One region of the Weizmannia sp. FSL K6-3076 genome, then DNA from elsewhere that is predicted to be linked to it. Evidence: riboswitches for the same ligand, from Rfam matches in the RefSeq annotation. Region 1 holds a riboswitch; each other region holds the start of a gene.
The links. Region 1 has a riboswitch for S-adenosylmethionine ahead of NSS95_RS02735 (methionine biosynthesis PLP-dependent protein). Riboswitches for the same ligand answer to the same signal wherever they lie in the genome.
Positions count from the first base shown of each region.

Region 2: another riboswitch for S-adenosylmethionine. It lies ahead of NSS95_RS13630 (sulfite exporter TauE/SafE family protein); the one in region 1 lies ahead of NSS95_RS02735 (methionine biosynthesis PLP-dependent protein).
Region 3: another riboswitch for S-adenosylmethionine. It lies ahead of NSS95_RS14250 (YezD family protein); the one in region 1 lies ahead of NSS95_RS02735 (methionine biosynthesis PLP-dependent protein).
Region 4: another riboswitch for S-adenosylmethionine. It lies ahead of NSS95_RS03765 (O-acetylhomoserine aminocarboxypropyltransferase/cysteine synthase family protein); the one in region 1 lies ahead of NSS95_RS02735 (methionine biosynthesis PLP-dependent protein).

Region 1 is NZ_JBBOWU010000001.1:595,981-603,302, forward strand. Features, by position in the region: gene NSS95_RS02710 (BglG family transcription antiterminator) at 1-88, shown strand, start outside; gene kdsA (3-deoxy-8-phosphooctulonate synthase) at 357-1,199, shown strand; gene NSS95_RS02720 (KpsF/GutQ family sugar-phosphate isomerase) at 1,214-2,191, shown strand; gene NSS95_RS02725 (ABC transporter ATP-binding protein) at 2,408-3,304, shown strand; gene NSS95_RS02730 (ABC transporter permease) at 3,295-4,434, shown strand; SAM riboswitch class I at 4,543-4,662, shown strand; gene NSS95_RS02735 (methionine biosynthesis PLP-dependent protein) at 4,740-5,855, shown strand; gene metC (cystathionine beta-lyase) at 5,852-7,027, shown strand; gene NSS95_RS02745 (glycoside hydrolase family 65 protein) at 7,268-7,322, opposite strand, start outside.
Region 2 is NZ_JBBOWU010000001.1:2,856,324-2,863,645, forward strand. Features, by position in the region: gene nfsA (oxygen-insensitive NADPH nitroreductase) at 336-1,079, shown strand; gene NSS95_RS13625 (amino acid permease) at 1,402-2,736, shown strand; SAM riboswitch class I at 3,147-3,254, shown strand; gene NSS95_RS13630 (sulfite exporter TauE/SafE family protein) at 3,409-4,299, shown strand; gene NSS95_RS13635 (hypothetical protein) at 5,218-5,469, opposite strand; gene NSS95_RS13640 (purine/pyrimidine permease) at 5,586-6,881, shown strand; gene NSS95_RS13645 (ATP-dependent helicase) at 7,138-7,322, opposite strand, start outside.
Region 3 is NZ_JBBOWU010000001.1:3,004,978-3,012,299, forward strand. Features, by position in the region: gene NSS95_RS14235 (McrB family protein) at 1-753, opposite strand, end outside; gene NSS95_RS14240 (hypothetical protein) at 753-1,829, opposite strand; gene NSS95_RS14245 (bifunctional GNAT family N-acetyltransferase/carbon-nitrogen hydrolase family protein) at 2,035-3,576, opposite strand; SAM riboswitch class I at 4,061-4,167, shown strand; gene NSS95_RS14250 (YezD family protein) at 4,283-4,462, shown strand; gene ssuE (NADPH-dependent FMN reductase) at 4,551-5,090, opposite strand; gene NSS95_RS14260 (ATP-binding cassette domain-containing protein) at 5,111-5,869, opposite strand; gene ssuC (aliphatic sulfonate ABC transporter permease SsuC) at 5,884-6,642, opposite strand; gene ssuD (FMNH2-dependent alkanesulfonate monooxygenase) at 6,656-7,322, opposite strand, start outside.
Region 4 is NZ_JBBOWU010000001.1:852,152-859,473, forward strand. Features, by position in the region: gene ftsE (cell division ATP-binding protein FtsE) at 1-333, shown strand, start outside; gene ftsX (permease-like cell division protein FtsX) at 323-1,207, shown strand; gene NSS95_RS03755 (murein hydrolase activator EnvC family protein) at 1,352-2,695, shown strand; gene cls (cardiolipin synthase) at 2,924-4,369, shown strand; SAM riboswitch class I at 4,469-4,576, shown strand; gene NSS95_RS03765 (O-acetylhomoserine aminocarboxypropyltransferase/cysteine synthase family protein) at 4,680-5,978, shown strand; gene NSS95_RS03770 (homoserine dehydrogenase) at 6,233-7,216, shown strand.

The DNA.
Region 1 (7,322 bases):
ACTCATTTCCATTATTGAAAACAGGTACGTTGTGCAAAAAATCATCAAAAGCAAAACGGCTGATGAGTTAATGGCATGTATAAAATAATGAGCTCAGTGCCGCCGCCATTTACAAAGGAATATTTTCCAATCCATTGCCTCAAAGGATACTTTACCCGCCATCCATGTCATCAAGCACAAAACTTGTCCGGTTTTGTGCTTGGTATTTCTGGAGATAACTTTACATAAAAGCGAAAAAAGTTTGTGAACATTTTTTACAACTTCCTTGCCCTGTGCGGTTTCCTAAAGGATAATATTTGTAACCTGCAGTAGAAGGAGTAAAGACACGTGAAAACTTAAAAATGAGGAGTGAGCAAATGAAAACGGTCCAACTGAACAGCCGGATAGCTTTCGGCCAACGTCTACCGCTTGTATTGATTGCCGGCCCGTGCGTAATTGAAAGTGAAACGATGGCCATGGAAACAGCCGCAACCCTTCAAACCATTGCCGAAAAACTCGGCATTCCTTTCGTTTTTAAAGCTTCTTTCGATAAAGCCAACCGATCATCCATTTTTTCCAAACGGGGCCCGGGACTGGAAAAAGGGCTCGAAATACTTGACCGGATTAAAAATGTATTTGGCGCACCGGTCACGTCTGATATTCATGAGCCGCACCAGGCAAAAGCAGCCGGGGAAGTGCTCGACATACTGCAAATCCCCGCTTTCCTTTGCCGCCAGACCGATTTGCTGCTTGCCGCCGCCGCGACGGGCAAAATCGTGAATGTCAAAAAAGGGCAGTTTTTGGCGCCTTGGGATATGAAAAACGTCATTCAAAAATTGGAAGAATCCGGCACCGAAAAAATTCTCCTTACAGAACGTGGTTCGACATTCGGCTACAATAACCTGGTGGTGGACATGCGTGCACTTCCGGAAATGCGCAGATTAGGGTATCCGGTCGTGTTTGACGCTACCCATAGTGTCCAAATTCCGGGCGGAAACGGCACTTCAACAGGCGGAAAGCGTGCGTTTGTCCCGTATCTGGCAAGGGCAGCGGCGGCTTGCGGGATCGATGCGTTGTTTCTGGAAACCCATCCTGATCCGGACCAGGCCTGGTCGGATGGCCCAAATATGGTGAAACTGGATGATATTGAAGAAATGTTAAAGCCAATAATTGAAATTGATCGCATGATAAAAGAACAAACGGCAGCAAACATCCATTAACGGAGGTGAATAGGATGTTAAAAGATTTCAAACGAAGCATCAATTATGTCGAAAGCGTCCGTGAAGTACTGGAAAAAGAAGCCAATGAGATCTTAAAGCTGAAAGACCGGATCAATTTTCGTATAAATGAAGGCATTGAAATGATATTGGCGTGCGAAGGCAGAGTCATTTTTACAGGAATGGGGAAATCGGGCATCATTGGCCGGAAACTTGCTTCCACATTTGCAAGCACCGGTACCCCGGCATTTTTCCTTCACCCGGGAGAAGCACTGCACGGCGATCTTGGAAAAATAACAAAAGAAGACATCCTCATTGCCATTTCCAACAGCGGGGAAACTTCGGAAATATTAAATATGATCCCCTCCATCAAAAGGATCGGCGCAAAAATGATTGCTATTTCCGGTTCACGCAAGTCGACACTGGCGCGGCGTTCGAATCTGGTGATGGATATCGGTGAAGTTGAGGAAGCGTGCCCGCTCGGCCTTGCGCCGACTTCTACAACCACCGTCACGCTTGCGCTCGGGGATGCAATTGCGGTTGCCCTTTTGAAGGCAAGGGATTTTAAACCTGAAAATTTTGCGCTCTTCCATCCCGGCGGCTCGCTTGGCCGGCGTTTGCTTCTCACGGTTGGCCATGTGGCTAAACGGAAAAGGATGAACCCGGTTGCCGGAATGGACACCGGCATAAAGGAAGCATTATTTATGATGACGGAAGCGGGGGCGGGGGCTGTTTCAGTTATTGACGATCGGGGACGGCTGGCCGGCATTTTAACGGACGGCGATATCCGGCGTGAGCTTTTAAACGGCCATGAAGTACTGGATAAAAAAGTAGCAGATTTGTATACAAAATATCCGGTTTGCGTCAGTGAGCATCAGCTGGCAGCGGAAGCATTGCGGATAATGGAAGACCACGCTTTCAAGGTGCTTCCGGTTGTTACCGGCCAGAAACCGGTTGCCATGCTCCATATTCAGGATTTGGTCCAGACTATATAAGCAAAATAACAAGAATAAGCAAAATAACAAGAAAAAATTTTTTGACTGGATAGAGCGGATTCATAAAGAATCCCGCTTTTTTTGGTGGTTGCCGCCAATATGTGCAGCAGCAGTTTGTTTTTTCGGTGACACCACGCAAAAATTTCGGTGACAATGGCGCTGCGGCCTATTAAAATAGGTGATAAGATCTTGTGAATTAACGGGGGAGGGATTGTTTTGTTAAGGGTAAACAATGTGTCAGTAGAGATAGAGAAGTCAAAAATTTTGGAAGATATAAGTTTTTCTGCTGAACCAGGGGAGATTATTGGCCTGGTTGCTCCAAATGGATCCGGCAAGACGACGCTTTTAAATGCGATATCCAACCTGATTCCTGCTTCAAAAGGCGAAATTAGTATTTACGGCATGAATTATAAAATGCATCGGGAAAAAATCCTTAAAAAAATATTTTTTTTGCAAGACCATACAGTATTGTATCCAAATTTAACAGGGAGAGAGCATTTAAAACTTGTACAAAGATTATGGGAGAGCAAACAAGAATGTGGCGCTGTTATTGAAAAATTAAGCATGGGTTCCTATATCGACAAAAGGGTTTCAAAATATTCGCTTGGCATGCAGCAAAGGCTGCTATTTGGGATGTGCTTGATCAGTTCTTGTGATTTGCTATTGATGGACGAGCCGATGAATGGGCTGGACCCATCCAATATTAAACTGATAAGCAAATCCATTAAGCAACTTAGAGATGAAAATAAAATTGTATTTTTTTCTTCCCATATTCTGAACAATGTTGATGAATTATGTGATCGTGTCATCTTTTTAAAGCAAGGAAGAATGGTTTACGAAAGCAGAAAAAATAATCCGGACTTTAATAAATACATCATCATTAAGTTAGAGAATGGGAATGATGCGGATAAAGTTCTTTCCCTATTTAAAGATGAAGAAATTAAAAATGCCACAGCCAATGAAGTATGGGCGGAGATAGATTCGAGTAAAAGCTCCTTTGTGGTAAATCAGGCATTCGAACAAGACATGAAATTTAAATCATTTTTCATAGGGCAAAAAGGCAGCCAACTAATTTATGAGGAAATATACGAAGGTGAAGATAAATGGGGCTAATCAAATTAGAGACATTGCGATTCATTAGAAATAAAAAAAATTTGACTGTTTTTATTGCTGCTATTTTGATTGTTTTCATTTTGTTTGCAATTACTTTCGTGGGAGCAAAGAGAATGGACCCGCTCAATGAATATCAGGATAACAAATCCTCACTGGAAAATGCCATTTCACACATGGAATCAAATCCAAATAAGAGTGAAGCAAAGAAGAAAGCACTTGCGGGTTTGCAGGAGGAGTTACGCCTTCGTACAGAACAAATACAAGCTCATGAAGCAGGGGATTGGAAGCAAGAACTGAAATTGCAGATCGCTTTAGATAAAAAATTAATTGCTGGGATTAATGCCGGAACAATTGTTTTTGGTAATAAAAAAATTGTTCCGCAGACAGAAAAAGCAATACAGCTCAATACCATTCTGCTTAAACAAAATATTCATCCGGTAATAGAGTCGTTCGAAACCCCGGGTATTAACTTTACATATCGTATTCTTTTTTACGTATTCCCGTTCTTAATGCCTCTTCTCATTGCAGTTTTAATTGGTGATATTTCAACAAGAGACAAACAAGGCGGTATTAATCATTTTGTAAATGTTTTGCCAGTGAAGCTCAAGAAAATATTGGATGCGAGAATCTTCACTTCATTTGTTTACAGCCTTGCCATCACGATTGTTATCCTGGTTGTTGCGCTCATTATTGGTAGCATCATAAGCCATTTGGGGAGTTGGAAGTACCCTGTGGCGATCAATTTAAACGGGACAGAAGTATTGTGGATTTCAATTGCCCGGTTTTTGGGCAGATCGCTTTTACTAATCCTATGTCTTCTATTATTTATTTCTGTTTTCACGCAGTTTTTAAATACCTTTATTCGAAATCAATTGCTTCTGATGCTCGTTTTGGTGGCTTGTTTTTGTTTTGAGGAAATGATGAGCGGATTTAAGACAAAGTTGTATGCTGTTATGCATATCATCCCTTTTACATTTGTGGATGTGCCGAATATAGTGAATGGAGAAAGTGCAGCAAAATTCAGGAATGAGTATATCAATACTACAGACGGAGTCATTACGCTTCTCCTTTCATCTTTGCTGTTTTATTTTCTCACCATATGGATTATCCATAAGAAAAACAAAATTTAAAAAAAGCTTGACGAATCCGAAAAAAAGGGATAAATTGAACGTAAGCAATTTTTAGGTTCGTTGTGTAATTTCTTTTGCGGCGTTGATGGCAAATTTCATATTGGTGTTTTCTTATCAAGAGAGGTTGAGGGAATGGCCCGATGAAGCCTCAGCAACCTTCAATGCTTTTACGCGTTGAAAAGGTGCTAAGTCCTGCAAGTTATGGGATCATAACTTGAAAGATAAGAAGATGGTTCATGCACGAAAGGAATGGCCTTCTTCTTATTGGAGAAGGCTTTTTGATTTTAAGTGAGGGAGTGTCCATCATGTATCATACAGAAACAAAACTTGCACAAATCGGAAACCGCAGTGACCGCGTGACAGGTGCGGTGAACCCGCCTGTTTATTTTTCTACCGCTTACCGCCACGAAGGCATTGGGCAGTCAACCGGTTTCGATTATTCCCGTACCGGCAACCCGACGCGCCAGTTGCTTGAAGAAGCGATTGCGGATCTGGAGGGCGGGGACCGCGGGTTTGCGTGCAGTTCCGGCATGGCTGCGATTTTCACTGTTTTATCTTTGTTCCAGGCCGGCGATGAGTGGATTGTGAGTGATGATTTATATGGCGGCACCTACCGCCTGCTGGAGCAGGGATATAAAAAATGGGGGCTTTGTTGTAAGTACGTGAATACGTGCAACCCGGAAAATATTGAACAAGAAATCACCCCGAAAACGAAAGCCATTTTCCTCGAAACGCCGACAAACCCCCTCATGCAGCAGACGGATATCGGCGCAGTGGCTGAAATTGCGAAAAGGCACGGAATCCTGCTGATTGTAGACAATACTTTTTACACCCCGCTTTTGCAGCAGCCGATTAAAGAAGGCGCTGATATTGTAGTCCATAGCGCGACGAAATATCTTGGCGGGCATAACGACGTGCTGGCCGGTCTGATCGTGGCAAAGGGTGCTGAACTTTGCGAGCAGCTTTTTCTGTACCATAACGGTGCCGGCGCCACCCTCAGTCCGTTTGATTCGTGGCTTCTGATGCGCGGCATGAAAACGCTGGCGCTTAGGATGGAAAAACACGAAAAAAATGCAAAAGCTGTGGCGGCATTTTTAAGCGCGCATCCGGATGTAAAAGATGTGCTGTATCCGGGCCGCGGCGGGATGCTTTCTTTCCGTGTAAAAGAAGAATCATGGGTCGACCCGTTTTTACGCGGCCTGTCTTTGATTACATTTGCCGAAAGCCTCGGTGGGACGGAAAGTTTTATCACTTACCCGGCTACACAGACGCATGCCGACATTCCGGAAGAAAAACGGATTGCTTCAGGCGTAGACAATTGCCTTTTGCGCTTTTCAGTCGGAATTGAAAATGAACGCGATTTGCTTGCAGATATTGAAAAAGCTTTTGCCAACATTCACGAAGGGGTGCAAACACGATGACAAATGAAGATTATTCTTTTCAAACGAGGCTTTTACATAACAGCCATAAAATAGACCCGGCGACCGGTGCTGTGAGTGTACCGATCCAGCATGCTTCGACATACCACCAGGCGGACATTGACCAGTTCGGTAAATACGATTACAGCCGCTCGCTCAATCCAACGAGGGAAGCGCTCGAGGATGTCATCGCCGAACTCGAAGGCGGTGTCAAAGGTTTCGCGTTTGCTTCCGGGATGGCGGCGATTTCAACCGCGTTTCTGCTTTTGTCGGCGGGCGACCATGTTGTCATCACCGAAGATGTGTATGGCGGCACGTTCCGGATGGTGACAGAAGTCCTGACCCGGCTTGGTATTGAACATACATTTGTAGATATGACCAACCTTGAAGAAGTGCGGCAGGCCGTCCGCCCGAACACGAAGGCTTTTTATGTGGAAACCCCTTCAAACCCGCTTTTAAAAGTGACGGATATCCGTGCGGTGAGTGAACTGGCAAAGGAAACCGGGGCGCTCACCTTTGTCGACAACACCTTTTTAACGCCTGCCCTGCAGCGCCCGCTTGAACTCGGGGCGGATATCGTGCTGCACAGCGCGACGAAATTTTTAGCAGGGCACAGCGATGTCGTTGCTGGGCTTGCGGTTGTAAAAGATGAAGCATTGGCAGCGCGCCTCGGATTTTTGCAAAATTCATTCGGGGCGGTGCTCGGCGTCCAGGATGCATGGCTCGTTTTGCGCGGGTTGAAAACGTTGCATGTGCGGCTGCTCCAATCGCAGCAGTCAGCGGTGAAAATCGCACATTTTCTTGATGCGCATCCGCTTGTGCGAAACGTGTATTATCCGGGGCTCGGGCACCATCCGCAGCATGCGCTTCAAAAGCTAGAGGCACAAGGGCCGGGCGCGGTATTGTCGTTTGAACTGGAAGATGAGGAAGCGCTCCGGACATTCGTCAGCCATGTGAAAATTCCGGTCTTTGCCGTCAGCCTCGGCGCTGTAGAATCGATTCTGTCCTATCCGGCAAAAATGTCCCACGCCGCAATGCCGCCTGAGGACCGAAGAAAACGCGGCATCTCCGACAGCTTGTTGCGCTTATCGGTTGGCCTCGAAAATCCGGATGATCTGATTGCCGATTTCGAGCAGGCTTTTTCGTACACGAAAGCGGGCACAACCGTGAAATAATGGACAAACGGCTGCAGGGAATCCGCCCTGATCGGCGGGATTCCCCGTTTCAAAATAGACGCCCGGGCTTATTTTGAAACGCGAATGGAGGCACGCCCCGTCCGTACGTATGACAAAAAACTGCACCACAGAAGCCGCTGAAAAAGCCCGAAAGAAAACATAAAAACGGCGGGAAACCACTGTAAAAAGTGTCCCGCCGCTTTTTTCTGTTTTTTGTGTAAAGGAAAGGAACGCCTGCATTCACAATCCGGAAATCGGCCGGGTAACCGTCCTGCCTGGTTTCAACGTTTCTGTA
Region 2 (7,322 bases), 2.3 Mb from region 1:
CGGAAGGATCGGCCGGCGCGATATAGCAGCATGAGAGAGTTACGTTTGTGCAAAATGAAATCGAACGCCTTCACTAGCTTCTGCTCCCGGCATCATAAAGGCGGATATATAAATAATGGAGAAGGGTAAAATGTTCTTCCGCCCCTCGCATGAACATACTCGAAGTTCAATTTGGGTATACCGAAGCGAAAATAGGTTAATTTAGCCTTAATCAAAATATTTTTTGGCAGATCATCGTGGCCATGCTGGACAACAAGCACCTTTCATGCCGGCCGTTTTTTTCTGTGCTATATTTGAACATACAGTGGACTCACCAAAGACAGGAGTGTAAAGGAATGAATACCATCATTGAAACGATTCTCAATCACCGGTCGATCCGCCATTATGAAGACCGGCCGCTATCCGATGAACAAATCCGCCTGATTGTGGAATCCGCGCAGGCAGCCGCCACTTCTCATTTCGTCCAGGCCTATACGATTCTTGGCATTCAGGATCCCGGGCGGAAGCAAAGATTAGCAGAACTGACCGGGAACCGACATGTCGGAACATGCGGCCATCTGCTCATTTTCTGTGCCGATCTCCATAAACATGAACTTGCGGCACAAATGGAAGGCGTAGAGGCGCAAGATACACTTGAGACAACGGAAAAATTTATGGTCGCGCTCATCGACACGGCACTGGCTGCGCAAAATGCCGCGCTCGCTGCGGAATCGATGGGGCTTGGCATTTGTTATGTCGGTGGCTTGCGCAACAGGCTGCCAGAAGTGGCCGAACTTTTGAAAATCCCGCAATATGTCCTTCCGCTATTTGCAATGACAATCGGCTATCCGGCCGATCCGTCTGCGAAAAAACCACGCATGGCGGCTGAGCATGTTTATTTCGAAGATGAATATCCGGCTGATGAACGTCTTTTGCGCGATCTGAAGGAATACAATGAAACGGTTTCGCAATATTATACAAAACGCACAAACGGAAAAAGGAACGATACCTGGACAGGCCAAATGGCACAATTTTTCAAAGAACCATCGCGCGTTTTTATGAAGGAATTTGTAGAACGCCAAGGGTTTGATAAAAAGTAAGCAGAAAAGAGGGCACGTCTGCGCATTTTCCTCTGCTTCCGGCCCATCCCGGAGCAAAAATTAAACAGAACGACATGCTAAATATGGATATTCAGCGCTTCGGCAACCATCCCGGGACACATATTAAACAGAACGGCGAGTTGCTACGATGAGTGGTGCCCCGTCGTTTTTTTACATTTTGCTTTGGTGAAATGCGGGTACATCTGTCATCCGGCGATTCCATTTTTTTGTATATCAATATTCCTTTTTTTCTGCTAAAATAGAATAAATGCTTTAGCACTGAAAAGCGTTTATCTAAAACAGAAAAGTGAGATTGATAGAAATGGAAAAAAACCAACATCATTTGCAAAAAGGCTTATCACCAAGGCATGTCCAGTTCATCGCATTGGCCGGGATGATCGGAACCGGCATTTTTAAAGGCAGCTCCGATACCGTCAGCCTTGCCGGCCCAAGTGTTGCCGTTTCTTACCTGATCGGCGGCGTACTTTTATTCATTGTCATGTCAGCGCTTGGGGAAATGGCGCTCGTCCACCCCGGCCTCAACGTCCAAAATCTGATCCACAAAGCGTTCGGCAGCCGGGTTTCTTTCATTATTGGCTGGCTGTACTGGATCAACTGGGTCATTGTGACAGTTGTGGAACTGCTTGCAGCCGGGAGCTTCCTGCAATTCTGGATTCCCCACGCGCCATTGTGGCTGCTCAGTTTGCTCTGTGCTGCTTTCATGGTCGGCATCAATTTAATTGAAGTGAAGTACTACGGCGAATTTGAATTTTGGATTGCCGGCATTAAAATTATCACGTTGATCGTTTTTATCCTGCTTGGTGCGCTGATTTTATTCGGTTTATTCCCCGGGACATCTTCCACGCTGTCCAACTATACCGCGCACGGCGGCTTTTTTCCGAACGGGCTTCACGGTACGTTCAATGCTTTTCTGATCGTTATGTTTTCATACGGCGGGGCGGAACTGATCGGCGTTACCGTTTCGGAAACAAAAGACAGCGAGAAAGTGTTGCCGCGTGTGATTAAACAGACCGTTATTCGTGTCATGCTTTTTTATATTTTGCCAATCCTGGTCATTTGTGGCATTGTCCCGTGGAATCAGGTTTCTTCCGTGGAAAGCCCGTTTGTACAGGTATTCAGCCGCACAGGGATCCCCGCTGCCGCCCATGTGATGAATTTTGTGCTCTTGACGGCCGTTCTTTCTGCCGCCAATTCCGGCATTTATGCCACTTCACGCACACTGTTTAACATGGCACAGTCCGGAGAAGCGCCGCACGCCTTTTTAAAAATTTCCCGGAAAGGCGTCCCGCTCATTAGTATTTTGCTGACCTCACTGTTTATTTTAGCCGGCGTGATTCTGGCCTATCTTACGCCGAATGAGGTCATCAGCTATTTGATGACCATCCCGGGATTTACCGTCGTCCTTGTTTGGATCGCCATCTGCGCAGCCGAACTGCGGCTCCGGAAGTCGTATGCAAAATTGCCTTCCTTCCGTGTAAAAGGGTATCCTTTCATGGTCTGGATTGCGCTGCTTGCACTGGCAGGCATTTTCCTGTCCTTTTTGCTGGGCGGCGGAAACCCGATTGGAACAAGCGTCTGCCTTGCTATTTTAATCGTGCTCGTCGTCCTGTCACTGAGAATCAAAGGAAAGGAATAGGCTCCAGCCGGCTGTGTTGATAAAACCGGTCTTTTGGGCAGGGAGAGGACAGAAATACAACTGCGCGATAAGCGAGCACAAACAAGCGGTGTTGATAAAACCGGTTCCCTTGGCGGTGAGAGGACAGACACGGTGTGCACGGCGTGTCAAACTGCCAGAATGGGCGGCACGCCAACCCGTTTGGACTCTTTTTCGTTTTGTGAAGCAAATGAAAGCGGCCATGATGCCCCGCCTGGTTCTGAACCTGCTTTAAAAAAACCAATCAGCGTAAAGAAAAAAAACTCCCGACAGAGCGTGATCTGATAGGGAGTTTTTTTCTTTATCCCTCCATTCGGATAAATCCGATAAAAAAACTTGAAATAATTATATTGACTTCCATTTATTTTCTGATAAAATTTTAAACAACAAATAACTTATCAAGAGCGACGGAGGGATCTGGCCCGATGAAGTCCGGCAACCTGCAGCGAGCAGCAAGGTGCCAATTCCAGCAAAATGGGTACCATTTTGAAAGATAAGCGCTTATCCTTTACTCGCTGTCTTTCCGTAAAAATGGCGGAAAGTTTTTTATTTCTGCAAGGCCGGCCGTTTGAACCAGGATAGGCCCTGATGCGTATAATTCCTCTACATCAGGATGAATTAAATTTATGAATGAAGAAAGCGAGGAACTTGAACATGCAAAAATTAATTATCTTAGCACTTGTCGGCCTTGCCGCGCAATTGGTGGATGGATCTCTTGGAATGGGTTACGGGGTGACTTCAACCTCACTTTTGCTAGCTTTCGGGATTGCGCCGGCTGTCGCGTCAGCTTCTGTGCATTTGGCGGAAGTTTTTACAACGGCGGCTTCCGGAGTTTCACATATGAAATTTGGGAATGTCGATAAAGGGATCATTTGGAAACTGGTTGTACCTGGAGCTGTCGGCGCCTTTCTCGGGGCAACCGTGCTTAGCCATCTTCCTGCAAGCACATTAAAACCGTACATTTCTATTTTTCTGATCGCCCTTGGCCTCTATATTCTTACCCGGTTTCTGTTCAATACGCGCGGGGCGTCGAAAGTCAAAAAGCAAACCAGGTCAAACATATTTTTTATCCCACTTGGCTTTGTCGCAGGATTTTTTGATGCAACGGGGGGCGGTGGCTGGGGCCCTATCGCCACACCGGCTTTGCTGTCCAGAAATGACATCGAACCGCGGAAAGTGATCGGCTCGGTGGATACTAGTGAATTTGCTGTATCCTTGGCATCAAGCATCGGTTTCCTCTTATCCCTCGGCGCTATGCAAATTAACTGGATTTGGACGATCGCCCTCATGCTTGGCGGCCTGATCGCCGCGCCGATTGCAGCCTATCTGGTTAAAATTTTACCGGCTCATTTGCTGGCTGTCATTGTCAGCGGCATGATTGTGTTCAGCAACGTGCAAACTTTATTAAAAATGGCGGGCGCCGGTAGCGGCTGGTACGGCGTTACCTATACAGCCATTGCGGCAATATGGGCCATCCTCATTTTCTATACAATCAGAAGACACAAACGGGCAGTTGCCAGCGCCAGCGTAAGCGTCACAGAATAAGGAATGTTTTCGGGCAAGGGATCCATTGCCCGGATTGTTTTTACCTAAACAAATTTTGGCAAAGAATGAACATAGACGCTTCTATTTGAAGGAACAGTGCCTTTTTTGCTCGCTTCCTTAATGTAGAGGCGCTCTATGTTAAGAAACAACGTCTTTTTACCGCGCTTCCTTTACGTAGACGACCTCTATGTTAAGAAACAACATCTTTTTACCGAACTTTCTTAACGTAGACGGCCTCTATGTTAAGGAACAATATAATTTTTTCTCGCTTCCTTAATGTAGACATGCTCTATGTTAAGGAACAATGTCTTTTTACCTCGCTTCCTTAATGTAGACGCACTCTATGTTAAGAAACAACGTCTTTTTCGCTCGCTTCCTTTACGTAGACGGGCTCTATGTTAAGGAACAACGCCTTTTGACCTCGCTTCCTCAACATAGACGGCCTCTATGTTAAGGAACAACGTCTTTTTTGCTCGCTTTCTTAACGTAGACGGGCTCTATGTTAAGAAACAACACTTTTTTTGCTCGCTTCCTTAATGTAGACGTGCACTATGTTAAGGAACAATGTCTTTTTACCTCGCTTCCTTTACGTAGACAGCCTCTATGTTAAGAAACAACACCTTTTTTGCTCGCTTTCTTCACGTAGACGTACTCTATGTTAAGGAACAACGCAATTTTCGCTCGCTTCCTTAACGTAGCCGACCTCTATGTTAAGAAACAAAGCTATTTTCGCTCGCTTTCTTAACGTAGACGGGCTCTATGTTAAGGAACAACGACTTTTGACCTCGCTTCCTTAACGTAGACGGCCTCTATGTTAAGGAACAGCACCTTTTTCGCTCGCTTCCTTAACGTAGACGGCCTCTATGTTAAGGAACAAGGCAATTTTTGTTCGCTTCCTCAACATAGACGGCCTCTATGTTAAGAAACAACGACTTTTTTGCTCGCTTCCTTAACATAACCGGCCATGCCGCTACCATACAGCACCAGCAAAAAATGAAAAACCATCATAGCACACCTAAGTGAAGGCAGCCGCAAACTTCTTTTATTAACAAGTTCATACGAGAAGCGTTCTGCATGAAGACCGACCAAGAACTTTTTGCAAATCAAAAAACATGGCTTAACCCGCGCCCCGTCCGGTTTGCAACCCCTGTTTATGCCGCTGTCCGCCATGCCCGCTATCCCTCCCCCATCGGCGAAGTGTTTTATGTTTAAAATGTAAAACCTGTTTTGCTATAATTATATTTACTGGTATTTTCCATTTTTTGAACGGAAAGAACGGTGTGTCTATGAAAACATTGATTTCGTCGCTGCAATGGATGGCATTTATGATCGCCGGGTCGATCGCGGCCCCGATTGCCATTGCGGATGCTTTCCATTTCAGTGCAGGTGAGACTGCCCTGTTTGTGCAGCGGACGCTTTTTGTACTCGGGATCGGCGGCCTTTTGCAAGGAATTTTCGGCCACAGAATGCCCATCAATGAAGGGCCGGCCGGGTTGTGGTGGAGCGTGTTTGCCATTTATGCAGGGCTTGTCGGCAGCTTGTACAGTTCAAGCACTGAATCTCTGCAATATTTGGCAGGCGCACTGATTGTAACCGGCATCTTTTTCTTCCTGCTCGCTTTTACCGGACTTGTGGACCAATTAAATAAACTGTTTACGCCGGTAGTGACATTTATTTATTTGCTGTTGTTGGTGCTGCAGTTGAGCGGCTCTTTTATGAAAGGGATGCTCGGCATTACGGGTGCCCATCAGGAAGTCCGGCCGCTTGTTGCCGTTTTGAGCCTTGTCACCGTATTGCTTACATTCTATTTTGGCCATGTAAAGAAACCGTGGGTCAAGCAATATTCGATCATGCTCGGCTTGATTTGTGGCTGGATTTTGTTCGCGCTTTTCGGTGAAGCACCGGCTATTACATTTGGGGAAAGCTGGTTCTCTCTTCCCGCTGTGTTTGATTTTGGAAAACCGCGTTTTGATTCCGGTGCCGTCACAACCGGTGTATTCATCGGGCTTTTGTTAACTGCGAATATGATTACGTCTGTGCGCGTCATGGGAAATGTGACGGGAGTCCGCCAAGAGCGGGTGCGGAGCAGTCTGTTCATATCCGGCATCAACCAGCTGCTTGCCGGCATCTTTTCCGCTGTCGGTGCGGTTCCGATTGCAGCAGCGGCAGGCTATGTTGCACAAACCGGCATAAAAGTGCTGAAACCATTTTTGTACGGCGCTTGTTTCGTTTCCATTATTGCTCTGCTCCCACCGCTCGTGCATATCATGTCTGCAATTCCCGCGCCGGTCGGTTATGCCGTTACCTTTGTGGTCTTCACACAATTGGTCGGCCTTGCCTTAAACGATCTTGAAAAAAGCCCGGACAAAGAAATTGCCCATACAACAGCGGGCATCTCCTTCCTGGTCGGAATCGGCGCAATGTTTTTGCCCGCTCATGCGACCGAACATTTGCCAATGGTCGTGGCAACTTTTCTAAACAACGGCTTAATCCTTGGATCTGTAGTCGGCATTTTGACAGAACAGCTGCTGATTTGGAGGAAAAAAAGAAAAATGCAGGAAAACAGCATCCGCGAGCAGTAATATCGGAAATTCTGTCAAACAGCAAGGAGGCTCTGCTCCCATTTGCACGGGGGCCTGTGGCACCAACCGGATGGGGCCTTTGTTACAATCATCCAAATGGCCTAGGGCGTTCCAATTCAGTGAAAAGGGGCACAGGACTTGATCGCCGAATCCCTTGCCTCCATACAACGTGAGCCTGTTGCAGCGGTCACGGATATAAAAAATGCCGGGAATCTTCCGGCATTTTTTATATCCGCTTCCGTTTTTCTACACACGATTACAGATTGGCTTCCTCGAGCAGCCCCTTTTCGATGCAGGTGAGAGCAGACAGTTTCACCATCCGTTTTTCAAACCGGATGGCAAGGGTGTCGCCATCGATATCTACAATTTCACCATGGCCAAACACACGGTGCCGGATTTTTTTACCGGCCACAAAAGCGGATGCATCCTTAATGGCATTCG
Region 3 (7,322 bases), 2.4 Mb from region 1:
CGGGACAGCCTGCTCCACAAGGGTGGTCAGTTTTTTGTAAAGTTCAAGCGGAACAAAGACAATGTTTGGAATCTCATCACTAAAATAGCATTCTTCAATCCATTCAGGTGTCAGCCCAACTTCTTTTAATTCGCCGTGGATTTCAAAGTTAAAACCGCCATGCGCGTGCTGGTGGTGGTCAATTTCACCAAAAACCGAAAAATGGTCATCTTCTTCGCCTTCTTCTCGCCACATCACCAATGAAGGCGTGTCATCTGGCTCATGAGACAAATTTTCCACTTTTCCAACGAATTTTTTGTTGTATAATCTGAATAAAAACTCGTCTTTATCTATGTGATGCGCTTCCTTGTTGAAAACCGGAACAGGAATTAACCGCAGGTCAGTGTGGAAACTCGGCAATTTCGGAATGATCCGGACATCGATTGCATTAAATACTTCTTCGTGATTATAACGCAATCTTTTTTCTACCTTAAACACAAACAAACGGTCTTCCAGCCATTCTCTTAACCGGTCTTTCCGTTCAAAGTCAGTTAGGCGATAATCATCCTCAAAACCCCATCTTTCCAAATCGGAATAAAATCCGGTTACCGTTTTCACATTTGGAAAACTTGCTGCAGGTTGTGAAATAATTTTAATAAAGAATTGAAGGCAATCCTGTTTATTGATGATGATGGTGTCTCGGTTCGATAAATCGAAAGGATCCGATTCTGCCAATACACCAATCATGTCATTTTCCCATACTTTTACTCCCATTATTTAATCCCTCTTTCAATGTATTTCTTGACGGATGGAAAATCTTTAAACTCTCTTACTTTTTGTGTATAAACATTTTTTATCTTCTTTTTGAGCCATGGCGGAACAAGGTAGGCCATCATCCAAATTTCGTCTGCATCCTCCAGCTCCCCGGTTTGTACTGCCTCTTTGAACTTATTTGCCTCAATCGTATGAAATAATGGATTTTCGGACTCATCAATCAACTTATTTTTCGGATCTCCTATAATATAAATTTGCCGGGCAGCCGCTGTACTTTCAGACGGTTTAGATTCAACCCGCTCATCCGTTTGGACTGCGGCAGCCACTTCTTTATTCGTGTTCAACAGCAACGCGTTTAAGTGTGAAATTTCCAATTTGAGTTTCTGAATCTCATCTTTTAACCGCTGCATTTCCGCCTCAGATGTTTTTTTCCACTCATTGAGCCTATTCTTCTGTGTTCTTTCGTTTCCCAATTCTTGCTGAAGTTGTTCTTTTTCCTTTTTCCATGATTGTTTCTCTGCCTTCCAGTCTTTTTTTAAGTGGGACAGGAGCAATTCACACTTCTTAATACTTTTCTGTAATTCCTGATTTTTTTTCTGTGATTTTTGCCACTTTTTCTGCCAATGTGCTGAATCATGTTCATCTTCTTGCTTTGGTGGTTCTGTTTTTTCAGTTAAAACTCTTAGTTCGTCCAAACCGGAGAGACCATTTTTCTTGCAAACCAGCTCCTCGAATTGTTTCGCCCGTTCATGATGACGGTCCTCAGGACTGGAGTAGAGCGCTCCGAGAATCAAATGCAAAGTTTTTCCGTCCTGATACAACTTGAATAATTCATGTACTGTTTTATCTCTTACATCGTCTTCGTCTTTTGCTGCTACTATCTTATAAAAGTCCTGAATCTTTTTTAAGTTACTCTCCTTCAGACACTCCCTGGTCACCAATGCCCTTATTCTCGTAATATCTTTACTAGTGATATGCCGAAAGCCTCTTATACTTATTTTCCAAATCCTGATTAAATTTGCTAGTTCATCATCTGGAATGGTACTAAATATTTTCTTCCATATTTCTTTCTCCATCTTTTCCCCTCCCGATTCCATTTACTTATCATTTTACTTTATAGTGATACCGATAGAAATGCTTTTAACAGTCTTTTTTTCTGTCCTCTGTAATCCAGCGCAATCAAACTGATCTGATTCATCCATTATATTCTCTTTTCTTCGGTCTAGCTTTTTTTAAATGAAAAAGGTGCTTATCCCTTAAGCACCTTTTTCGCTTCCCTTATTATGATTTGCTGTTGATTTTAATCTGATACAAATCTCTTCTCCGGTCGGCCAGTTGCCGGACGGAGCCGCTGTTGCGGTTGCGGCGCAGTTTCTCAAGATCGACATCGCCGACAACGACGGTATCGACATTGGGATCGCATTCCCCGACAATGCCGTCGCGGGCAAAACCAAAATCGGAGGGGGAAAAAATGCCGGACTGGGCATACTGGATATCCATGTTTTCCACGTGGGTCAGGTTTCCGACTGTTCCCGCAATACAGGTGTACACCTGGTTTTCAATGGCCCGCGCCTGCGCACAGTAGCGGACGCGCAAATAGGCTTGGCGGTCGTCCGTGCAAAACGGGACAAAAATAATGTTCGCGCCGTAGTCGACAGCGACACGGGCCAGCTCCGGAAACTCGATATCATAGCAAATCAGAATCGCAATTTTCCCGCAATCCGTATCAAATACATTGAGTTCGTTTCCTTCCGCGATCCCCCACCATTTCCGCTCATTTGGCGTAATATGGAGTTTGGTCTGCCTTTCGATCGTCCCGTCGCGCCGGAACAAAAAGGCGACATTGTAAATGCCCCCGTCTTCTTCCACAAAATGGGACCCGCCGATAATGTTGACATTGTAGCGCACGGCAAGCTCTGTAAACAGTTCAATATATTGGTCTGTGTACTCGGAAAGCCGGCGCACTGCCTGGTCAGGACGCTTTTCCTCCAGGTAGGACATCAGCTGCGTGGTGAAAATTTCCGGAAAAACGGCAAAATCAGAACCGAAATCCGCTGCCACATCGACATAATATTCCACCTGTCTGACAAAATCATCGAAGGAATCAATTTTTTTCATCATATATTGGATTGCTGTAATCCTAACCGGGAACGAAGCATGATAGACACGGCGGGACTTCGGCAAATAATCAACGTTATGCCATTCCATAAGCGTTGCAAATGAAGCGGATGCTGTATCATCCGGCAAATACTGCCTGTTGATCCGCATAATCTGGAACCCTTCAAGCAGCTGGAAGGAAAGAACCGGGTCATATATATTGTGCATCTCAACCTCTTCCACGTATTCGCGCGGGGTCATTTTGTCTTTATATTTGCTGTAATTCGGAATCCGGCCGCCAATGATGATGCTTTGAAGGTTCATTTTCCGGCAAAGCTCTTTCCGTGCCTCATACAATCGATGCCCGAACTTCATGCGCCGGTATTCCGGGTCGATCATCACTTCAATGCCGTACAGGTTGAGCCCGTGCGGATTATGGTTGGTAATATAGCCGTTCGCGGTGATCGTATCCCATGTATGCTGATCCTCGTATTCATCGAAATTGACAATTAAGCTGGAGCAGGAACCGACAACTTTCCCTTCGTATTCCACGCAAAACTGCCCTTCCGGAAAAATCCGGATATGGCTCTCGAGCTGCTCGCGTTTCCACGGCTCCATCCCCGGAAAACATTTTTTCGACAATGCCATAATATCATCAATGTCTTCGAACCGGATGTTCCGCACCTCGATTTTCTTCTCAAACTTGGATACATCTGTCTCTGGCACAATCTCACACCCTTAACACACTTTTTCTTTTTATCATACCCTATCCGGAACGGTTTTGCTCAAAAAAACTCTATGTAGGGCTTGCTAAGTCAGTAATATTCCTAGATTTAGCAAGGCTGCTGACAGCTTTCCGCACCTATTAAAAGGATTTTACAACAAATCCAGGGAAAAGCTTGCACTCGAAAGCCGATTCAACATATGGAGAAGAAAAAATCGCCCATTTTCCCTTGAGAGAGCTGCAGACAAATTAGGTACAAACTCAGAATCGGATTCGTTCAGCAAGCCCTCTGTATCCTTTCATCATCCAGCAATTGGAATACCTCTCTCTAGATGTTCATTTCACCGTGTACAATGAGATGATGGAGTGTCTTCCCATTTTTTCACTTACCTGCCCTTCGAGTAAACCGAAATGTTGAAAATATAAGTTGACAAATCGGAATAATATTATTTATCATAGTTTTAACAAATTATTTTCTTGCTATACAACTTATCAAGAGAGGGGGAGGGACTGGCCCGAGGAAACCTCAGCAACAGATTCTTTTTGGGAATACTGTGCTAATTCCAGCAAGCGTCAAGCTTGGAAGATAAGTTAAGGAGTGCGCCCTCTTCTTAACTTTCTTGAAGGGGGCCTTTCTTTTTTGGATCATCCGAATTGCCGGCCGGACCACCAGGCACACACGAAATTTATTTTTGGGGGTAGTGAAAAATGGCTCATATTGATGAAACAAAAATCGCCCGCATTATGGAATCATTGCAAAAACTGGAGTTTGGAACAGTGGTCATTTCGATCCATGAAGGGAACATCACACAGATCGAAACAACCGAGAAAGTCCGGTTTGCACTGGAAAAGAAAAAAGCGGCACTTCCCAACCAAAAGATGGGATGACGGGCGCCGGTACTCCGGTTATCGCTTTCCCCGTTTTTCGTACGACACGAATGCCGGCATTTGGATATCGTCCAAATGCCGGATTTGTTTATGAGTACAAAGATATTGAAGTTTGCGGAAACAATGTTTTTAAAGCAGCATTCAGGCGGTCAGCTGCTTGCCGGTCGAGTTCATAGAGTCCATCCCTTTTTTTCACTTGTTGGTCGAGAATAAACACCCCTTTTTCTATGCACGTTGTCCCGAGTGAGGCCAAAACCGGTTTCAAGGCGTAATCGAGCGCGAGCAAGTGGCCGAATGTACCGCCCATGGCGAGTGGCAGCACCTGCTTGCCGGATAAGCCATTTTGCGGCAAAAGATCCAGAAATGTCTTGAGCAATCCGGAATAAGACGCTTTATAGACCGGTGTCAAAATGATTACCGTATCGCCTTCTTCTACTTTTCTTAATGCCCTGGTGATGGGCGGGCTTTGCCGGGCATTCATTAAATCGCCGGCCGGAAGTTCCCGAATATTGATGAGCTCCGGTTCGTACCCGTGCCCCCTTAACCCGGCCCTGATATAATCACGGATCCCATTTAATCTCGTATACGCAGAAGGGCTCCCGTTCAGCAGTACCACTTTTTCCGCCATATGAATCCCCCAATTCTTCCTTAATTTTTCATTGCGTGCAACAGCTGATGGCCGTTGTTCCCTAAAATGCGGTTTAAAATATGATTGGTTGTTGCTGAAAAGAGGGCGTGGTCCCTTTTCCGTGGATAAGGAAGTTTTACCGGATAATCCATCGCAATTTCCCCCTCTTCGATTAACACAACCCGATCAGCGAGGGCGACTGCTTCTTCCACGTCATGTGTCACCAATATGGCCGTAAAATGTTTTTCAAGCCAAAGCGACTGGATCAGCGCATGCATTTCAATCCGGGTTAATGCATCGAGCGCCCCAAGCGGTTCATCGAGGAGAAGGATGTCCGGCTCATGGATTAATGCCCTCGCCAGTGCCACCCTTTGTTTCTGGCCGCCGGATAAAGACGAAGGCCAATCATTTGCACGCCCTTCCAGCCCGACTTTTCCAAGCATTTCAAGTGCCTTGTTCTTCCAGTCGCCCGCAAGGCCAAGCCCGACATTTTGAAGCACGGTTTTCCATGGGAGCAGGCGGCCGTCCTGAAACATCATTTTTGCCGATCCGTTTCTGCCGGATAAAGGCGCCCCGTTTATAAGGATTTTTCCGCCGCTTGCCGCTTCAAGTCCTGAAAGCAGCCTGAGAAGCGTACTTTTGCCGCATCCGCTCCTCCCAACAATCGCAACAAATTCCCCTTTTCTTATTTTTAAATGAAGATGGCGCAGGATGCGATGGCTGCCGAATGATTTCTCCAGCCCCTCAATCTCTACAGCAAACGCCTTTTCTTTCGGCATCGTTTCCTCCTCCTTTATTTTTGATATGACGGGTGCCACTTTAACAATCGTTGTTCTGCGATTTTTGCCAGCCAGTCGGACAGTTTTCCAAGAAGGGCATATAAGACAATGCTCAAAACGACAACATCAAGCTGCATGAACTCGCGGGCGTTCATGGCCATATAGCCAATGCCGGAGTTGGATGCAATCGTTTCGGCCACAATCAGGGTTACCCATGTGACCCCGAGCGCATAGCGCACACCGACCAAAATGGAAGGAAGCGCCCCCGGCAGGATCATATGCCAAAAAAGTGCCGTCCCTTTCAGCCCGTAAACTTCTCCCATTTCAATCAGCGCTCTGTCCACCGAGCGGATGCCATGGAACGTATTTAAATAGATTGGAAAAAAGGTGCCGAGCGCAACGAGAAACAGCTTCGCTTCTTCCCCGATCCCGAACCATAAAATGACAATCGGAATTAGGGCAAGGTGGGGAACGTTTCGGATCATTTGCACGGTACTGTCGAGCAGGCTTTCCGCTTTTGTGGACAGCCCGGTAAACAACCCGAGTCCAAATCCGATTCCGCCGCCAACCAAAAATCCGATCAGTGCCCGTTTTGTGCTTGCGCCGATATAATCGAAAAGCTGTCCGGATTGTGTGAGACCCCAAGCCGCTTTTACAACGGCAACAGGGCTTGGGAGCACATTGGGTGGCAAGATGCCAGCAGAACTTGCAAGCTGCCAGGCAAACAGCAGGCAAACCGGCACCACCCACGGCATGACGCGTTTTTTTAACATCAGATCGGCCTCCTTACTTTAATACTTTCGGCAGTGCATCGTTCGCCACAATCTCGCCGAACGGGCTGATGACATTGGAAACGGGGGCATCAGGCTGTTCAAGCGGAAGGTATGGGAACAACAGCTCAGCCGTCCGGTACGCTTCTTCAAGATGCGGATAACCGGATAAAATGAACGTCTCAATGCCAAGCTCTGCATATTCCTTCATTCTTTCTGCGACAATTTCCGGGCTCCCTACAAGCGCCGTTCCCGCCCCGCCGCGCACGAGCCCAACGCCGGCCCAAAGGTTCGGGCTAATTTCAAGATTGTCCCGGCTGCCGTTGTGAAGAGATGTCATCCGTTGCTGGCCGACCGAGTCAAACCGTGAAAAAATCTTTTGGGACGCATGGATGAGTTCATCATCAACATACCGGATCAAGTCATTGGCTGCATCCCATGCCTCGTCTTCTGTTTCCCTCACAATGACATGGAGCCGAATCCCGAAACGCACTGTCCTTCCTTGTGCTGACGCCAGTTTTTTGACATGATCGATTTTTTCCTTTACTTTTTCCGGCGGCTCGCCCCAGGTCAAATAGACATCGACATGTTTTGCCGCCACTTCCTGCCCGATTTCTGACGACCCGCCGAAATAAAGTGGCGGATAAGGCTGCTGCACCGTTGGGTAAAGCAGTTTGCTCCCT
Region 4 (7,322 bases), 260 kb from region 1:
ATGGAAGTACTCGACCAGGTCGGGTTGAAAAATAAAGCAAGAATGCTGCCTTCTGAGTTGTCCGGCGGTGAACAGCAGCGGGTTTCCATCGCGCGTTCCATCGTCAACATGCCGAAAGTGGTCATTGCCGACGAGCCGACAGGAAACCTCGACCCGGAAACTTCATGGGACATTATGAAAATCCTCGAAGACATCAACGTAACCGGGACAACGGTTGTCATGGCTACCCATAACCGTGATATTGTAAACACAAACAAGCACCGCGTCATTGCCATTGAAGGCGGGAAAGTGGTGCGCGATGAGCAGCTGGGAGGTTACGGTTATGAAGATTAATACGCTTAAACGCCACTTCCGGGAAAGTTTTAAAAGCCTTGGCCGGAATGGCTGGATGATGTTTGCATCGGCAAGTGCCGTAACGATTACCCTGCTTCTTGTCGGCGTATTTTTCGTGATCATCCTGAACATGAATAAATTTGCTTCCGATATTGAAAACGACGTGGAAATTCGCGTCCATATCGACTTAGCGGCGAAGGCTGCCGACAGGGAAAAACTGGAAAGCGAGATTGAGAGTCTGAATGCCGTCAATTCCGTCAAGTTTTCTTCTAAACAACAGGAACTAAAAGAATTGATTAAAAGAATGGGTGATGACTTTAAACTGTTCCAGCAGGACAACCCATTGTATGACGTATTTATTGTCAAAACAAAGCAGCCGACGGACACGCCAAAAGTTGCGGCGCAAATTCAAAAAATGGACCATGTCGAATCCGTCATTTATGGTAAAGGAAAAGTGGAAAAGCTGTTCCATGTTTTAAGTATCTGCCGTAATGTCGGGCTTGTGTTAATCATTGCCCTGCTGCTTACGGCGATGTTCCTTATCTCAAATACGATTAAAATTACGATTTTTGCCAGAAGAAAAGAAATCGAGATTATGAAACTGGTAGGGGCGACAAACTGGTTTATCCGCTGGCCGTTTCTTCTCGAAGGGCTCTGGCTCGGAATCCTGGGGTCCATTCTGCCGATTGTGCTGATTTCCTTCGGCTATTACTCTGTTTATAAAATCGTAGAGCCGAAGCTGCAAAACAATATTATCCATATGCTTGATATCAGCCCGTTCATTTACGGCGTAGACGGCCTGCTGCTTGTACTTGGCGTCTGCATTGGAATCTGGGGCAGTTCGATGTCGATCCGCCGTTATTTGAAAGTGTAACGGGAACGGCCGGGATGCATTCCACTCCCGTCCGCCTGATTTTTTATTCTATACCCTTTCTGTTCATTTTAAAACACAGGAAAAACGGGGCGTTGCGTCCCCGGATACATAAAACAAAAACATTTTGCTTTGAGGGGGAAAAAGATGAAGAAGCGTTCCATTCTGCCTGCTGCCGTTGTGTTCACGCTCAGCTTGGGCGGCATGCTTGGCTACCAGTCCAATGCTGCTGCGGCCGGCGATTTGCAGCAGAAAAAAAGCGAGATTGAGAGTAAACTTTCCAATGTCGAATCAGAGATGAACAAAAAAGAAAACCAGATTTCCGACATTCAAGACAAGCAGGCTTCTCTCGGCGGCCAGCTTGAGGCCATTGAATCGAAAATTCAATCGGCGAACAAAAAAATCAGCGAGCAGGAACAGAATATCAGCACAACGAAAGACCAGATTGCTGATTTGAAGAAAAATATCGCTGAAATCAAAAAGCGGATTGAAGACCGGAACGCTATTTTAAAAGATCGCGCCCGTGCCATGCAGAAAAACGGCGGCGGTTCGGTCAATTATTTGGATGTTTTTCTTGAAGCGAAAAGCGTTGGTGATTTTATTGACCGCTTTTCAGCAGTGAAGACATTGGTTGAAGCAGACCGGCAAATTTTGGAAGAACAGAAAAAAGATGAACAGGATTTAAAGGACAAACAGGCTTCAGTGGAAAAGAAACTGTCCGATTTGGAATCGATGCTGTCTGATTTACAATCATTAAAAGACAGTCTGAAACAGGATGAGAGCGAGAAATCGGCATTAATCAAAAAGCTGGAAAAACAAAAAGACAGCCTTAAAGAAGAGAAAATGTCGCTGAGTGAACAAAAGAGCATCCTGGCTGACCAAAAAGCTTCCATTGAAAAAGCCATTGCGTTTGCGAAAAAGCAAGCGGAGGAAGAAAGAAAGGCTGCAGCAAAAGCAGATGCAGCAGCAAAGGCACAAACGAATGCAGGATCAACAGGATCAGCAGGATCAAACGCAGGGACAACCCGCTCTGCATCGGTCAAGTCAAGTTCCGGGAGCCATTCCGGCGGATCCCTTCCGCAAGTATCTTCCGGGTCCTTTACGCGACCGGCATCCGGATATATTTCATCTGAATTCGGCGGGCGTTCCGGCGGGTTCCATCCGGGCATTGACATTGCCAACAGCATCGGGACACCGGTTGTCGCTGCAGCCGACGGTGTCGTGTTCAGGGCGTACCACTCTTCTTCATACGGGAATTGCGTCATGATCACCCACTATATTAACGGGAAGTTGTACACAACCGTTTATGCCCATTTGAGCTCGTACAGCGTCAGCACCGGGCAGCACGTCAGCAAAGGGCAGCAGATCGGAGCAATGGGAAATACCGGGGAATCAACAGGACCGCATCTTCACTTTGAAATTTATAACGGCCGCTGGACACCACCGCCACATACCGGTGCCCAAAACCCGAGAAACTATGTTAACTTTTAATAAGGACGAAAAAAAGAACCGTATCCATTGGTGCGGTTCTTTTTGCATGCAATGGCAGGGAAAGTGCTGTACGATAGGTAAGGCGCAAATATTATGGTATGATACAATTGTTATTTTTGCTGCGCAAACATATCCTATATCAATTCCAAAACACTTCACCGTGTTCCCGGATACCGGCCGGGAACAAACCTCAAGCAGGAACAAAGGGTGTACGAAAAGGAGAACGCAATGATTATAACGGTACTACTGGTTATCTTGTTTCTTTTGAATTTTATTCTGGCGGGAACCGTTATTTTCCTGGAACGGCGAGATGTCGGCGCAACTTGGGCATGGCTTTTGGTGCTATTATTCCTGCCGATTGCCGGCTTTATCCTGTATTTGGTATTCGGGCAAAATTTAAGCCGCCGGAAAATTTTTGACTGGAAGGTACAGGAGAAGATCGGCATTAAAGAAATTTCCCAGCAGCAAATTGAACTGCTGCGCGAAAACCGGTTTCCGTTTCATGATGAGCGGACAATCCAGTACAAGGATCTCGTTTATATGCTGCTGATGAATGACGGGGCAATCCTTTCCCAGGACAATCACGTCGATATATTTACAGACGGCAGGAAAAAATTCGAGGCTTTATTTGAAGACATCCGGAATGCAAAAGACAGTATTCATCTTGTATATTATATTTTCCGGAATGACCGCCTCGGCCATGAATTGATTGAACTGCTGTCGCAAAAAGCAAGAGAAGGCGTAAAGGTGCGGCTGCTTTATGATGATATGGGGTCGCGGATGCTGTTCCGCCGCAAATTTTTCCGGCCGCTTGTTGTTGCTGGTGGGGAAGTGGCGTCCTTTTTTCCTGCCCGGATCCCGCTCGTCAATTTGCGCGTCAATTTCAGGAATCACCGGAAATTGGCGATTATTGATGGGCAGATCGGATATATCGGCGGTTTTAATGTCGGGGATGAGTATCTTGGCCTGAATAAGAAATTCGGTTACTGGCGGGATACGCATCTACGGATTGTAGGGAGTGCTGTTTATGCCATGCAGACCCGCTTTATTTTGGACTGGAATCAGGCGTCACCGCATGATGTAAGAGATGAAGAACGTTATTTCCCGGTCATCCCATCGCAGGGTGAAACCGATATCCAAATCGTCTCAAGCGGCCCCGATTCTGAATGGGAGCAGATTAAAAACAGCTATATTAAAATGATCAATTCCGCCAAAAAATATATTTATTTGCAAACACCGTATTTTATTCCGGATGACAGCCTCCTGAATGCGCTGACGCTTGCCGCCTTATCCGGAGTGGATGTTCGGATTATGATTCCAAATAAACCGGATCATATGTTTGTCTATTGGGCGACGCTTTCCAACATCGGCCAGCTGTTAAAAACGGGCGTCAAAGTGTACATTTATCAAAAAGGGTTCATCCATGCGAAAATGATTGTCGTAGACGGGAAAATTGCTTCCGTTGGGACGGCCAATATCGATGTGCGCAGTTTCCGTCTCAATTTTGAAGTGAACGCCGTGCTGTACGACCGTGAGCTTTCCGGCACACTTGCCGGCGTTTTCCGGGACGATATGGCCGAATCAACCGAATTAACGCTCCATGATTACCAGAACCGGCCGCTTTATGTGCGGTTTAAAGAGTCCATTTCCCGGCTATTGTCGCCAATATTGTAGAAGAAAAAGAAAATTTTTTCAAAAAAAGGTTGACGGTTTGCCATTGTTCTTCTATAATCTTAAACAATAAGTCATTCAAAATTGAATTATGAAAAGAAACTCTTATCGAGAGCGGCGGAGGGACTAGGCCCTGCGAAGCCCGGCAACCTTCAGGCATTTGCCTGAAAAGGTGCTAATTCCTACAGACATGCGTCTGAAAGATAAGGGAGGAACTTACATACATTGTAACCCTCTTCCCTTACGAAGAGGGTTTTTTCATTTCCTCTTCCATCTTTCACGAAAAAATTTTAAAAAATCAGGAGGCTTTAAAATGACACAACCATCATTCCAACCGGAAACTTTATTGTTGCACGGCGGCCAGGAACCGGACCCGGCGACAGGATCGCGCGCCGTACCGGTATACCGGACGACTTCTTACGTTTTTCCGGATACAGAACATGCGGAGGGCGTCTTCAATTTATCAAAAGAAGGTTTCATTTATTCCCGTCTCGGCAATCCGACTGTGGATGTTTTTGAAAAACGTGTTGCTGCACTGGAAGGCGGAACAGCGGCTGTCGGTTTATCATCCGGCGCATCGGCCATTGCCTTTTCCATTTTGAACATCGTGCGTGCGGGTGATGACATCGTATCCGCCAGCAATCTTTACGGCGGCACCTATAATTTGTTTGCTGTGACATTGCCGAAATACGGCATTAACGTCAAGTTTGTGGACGGGTCCGACCCTGAAGCGTTCCGCCAGGCGATCACCCCGAAAACAAAAGCATTGTACGCGGAAATTATCGGCAACCCAAGCCTGCAGGTGCTCGACGTGGAAAAAGTGGCGGAAGTGGCCCATGAAAACGGTATTCCTTTGATTGTCGACAACACGTTTGCTTCTCCGTATGGTGCGAATCCGATCAAATGGGGCGCGGACGTGGTTGTCCATTCGGCGACAAAATGGATCGGCGGGCACGGAACGGCGATCGGCGGTGTTGCCGTTGACGGCGGGTGTTTTGACTGGAACACAGACAAATTCCCGGACTTTAGCGAACCGGATCCGAGCTATCACGGCTTGCGCTACGGCGTCGACACGGCACAGGCTGCGTTCGCCACAAAACTTCGCGTTCAGCTTTTGCGCGACTTCGGGCCTGCTTTAAGCCCGGACAACGCCTTTTTATTCCTGCAAGGGCTTGAAACGCTGCATCTGCGTGTGGAAAGGCATAACGAAAATGCATTGAAAGTCGCGGAATTTCTGAAAAACCATCCAGATGTTGCTTGGGTCAATTACCCGGGCCTTGAAGACCATCCGTCCCATGAGCTGGCGCAAAAATATTTGAACGGCGGTTACGGCTCCATTGTCAACTTTGGTGTGAAAGGCGGCCGGGAAACAGGAAGACGCGTGATCGACAATATTAAGCTGTGGTCGCATGTAGCGAATGTCGGCGACGCGAAATCGCTGATCATCCACCCGGCAACGACTACGCATTCGCAGCTGAGCGATGAAGAACTGGAAAAATCAGGGGTCACAGGCGATTTGATCCGCCTGTCCGTCGGGCTTGAAGCCGTCGAAGATTTGACAGCCGACCTCGATCAGGCCATTACAAAAGCAACAGCCGTTACAGCCCGGTAAAAGCGGGGAGCGGGTCCGGCAGATTCGTGCGAAGGCCGCCATGCGAATGCCAACAGGCGATCCGGAAAACTTATACGATGTTCTGGGCTGATCCCATTGAACAATGTTGCGGCCCGGACGGTCTGCATACCTGATCCAGATCGGGAGCTTCTGGATACCGGCTGCACCGAATACTGTCGGACCGCTTGACCGTTTTAAATGAACAAAACGCTTCAGAGGCGAAAGAGCGCTAGATGTAGGGAGGAGTTTGGATAATGAGAGTGATTAAAGCAGCGCTGCTCGGCTTTGGGACGGTCGGCCAGGGCGTGTACGAAGCGGTCCGGACCCACCGGGAGCAGCTGAAAGAAAAGCTGCATGCCGAGGTAGAGATTGCAGCGGTTCTGATCAAAAACCCCCGAAAAAAGCGGAACATTGACAGTTCTGTACTCGTTACGACGGACTTCCGGGAAATTCTTGCCATTCCCGGCCTTGAAGTCGTGTTTGAAGCGATTGTCGGGGAAGAACCAGGCTTTTCTTACTGTTTACAAGCGATTGAAAAAGGCTGCCACGTCATTACTGCCAATAAAGTCATGTTTGCAAGATATGGGAATGTGCTGCTTGAAAAAGCGAAAGAAAAAGGCGTGTTTGTCGGTTATGAAGCGACAACCGCAGGCGGCATCCCTGTGATTCGGACGATTTCCCAGCAGCTTCAGGTCAATGACATCCAGCGTGTGCAGGCGATTTTAAACGGCACATCCAATTTTATTTTATCGGAAATGCGCGAAAAACATCTTCCGTTTGAAGAAGCGTTGGAAATCGCCAGGCAGCACGGCTATGCAGAAGCTGACCCGGGCAATGATGTGGAAGGGCAGGACGCTTTTTGCAAGCTGATGATCTTAAGCCGGCTCGTATTCGGAACCCAGCCGGACTGGGAGAAAGTAGAAGTTGAAGGTATAGGCGGGCTCTCGCTTGCGGATATTGAAAAAGCGGATCGGAAGGGGTTCCGTTATAAGCATATTGCGGACATATACCGTGACGGCGGCACGCTGAAAGCATCCGTTAAGCCTGTCCTTATTCCTTCCGAACATGCCCTTTATGCGGTGGAAGGCGTCAACAACGCCGTCACAATTTACGGCAGCCTGGTTGGAAAAATTACCCTTACCGGACCGGGTGCCGGAAAATTTCCGACAGCCAGCGCCATGATTGAAGACTTTGCAGCAGGTTACCGGCCTGTTCCGCAATTGGATGCCGTTTCGTGAACCGGTTATCCGGGCGGATTTAAGTTCCTTTGTGATTCTAAGATAGCATTTCAGCGAGGGGAGAACCCCTCAACCTCTTTTCGGCTTCTTCCGTTTTTGCTTTGCC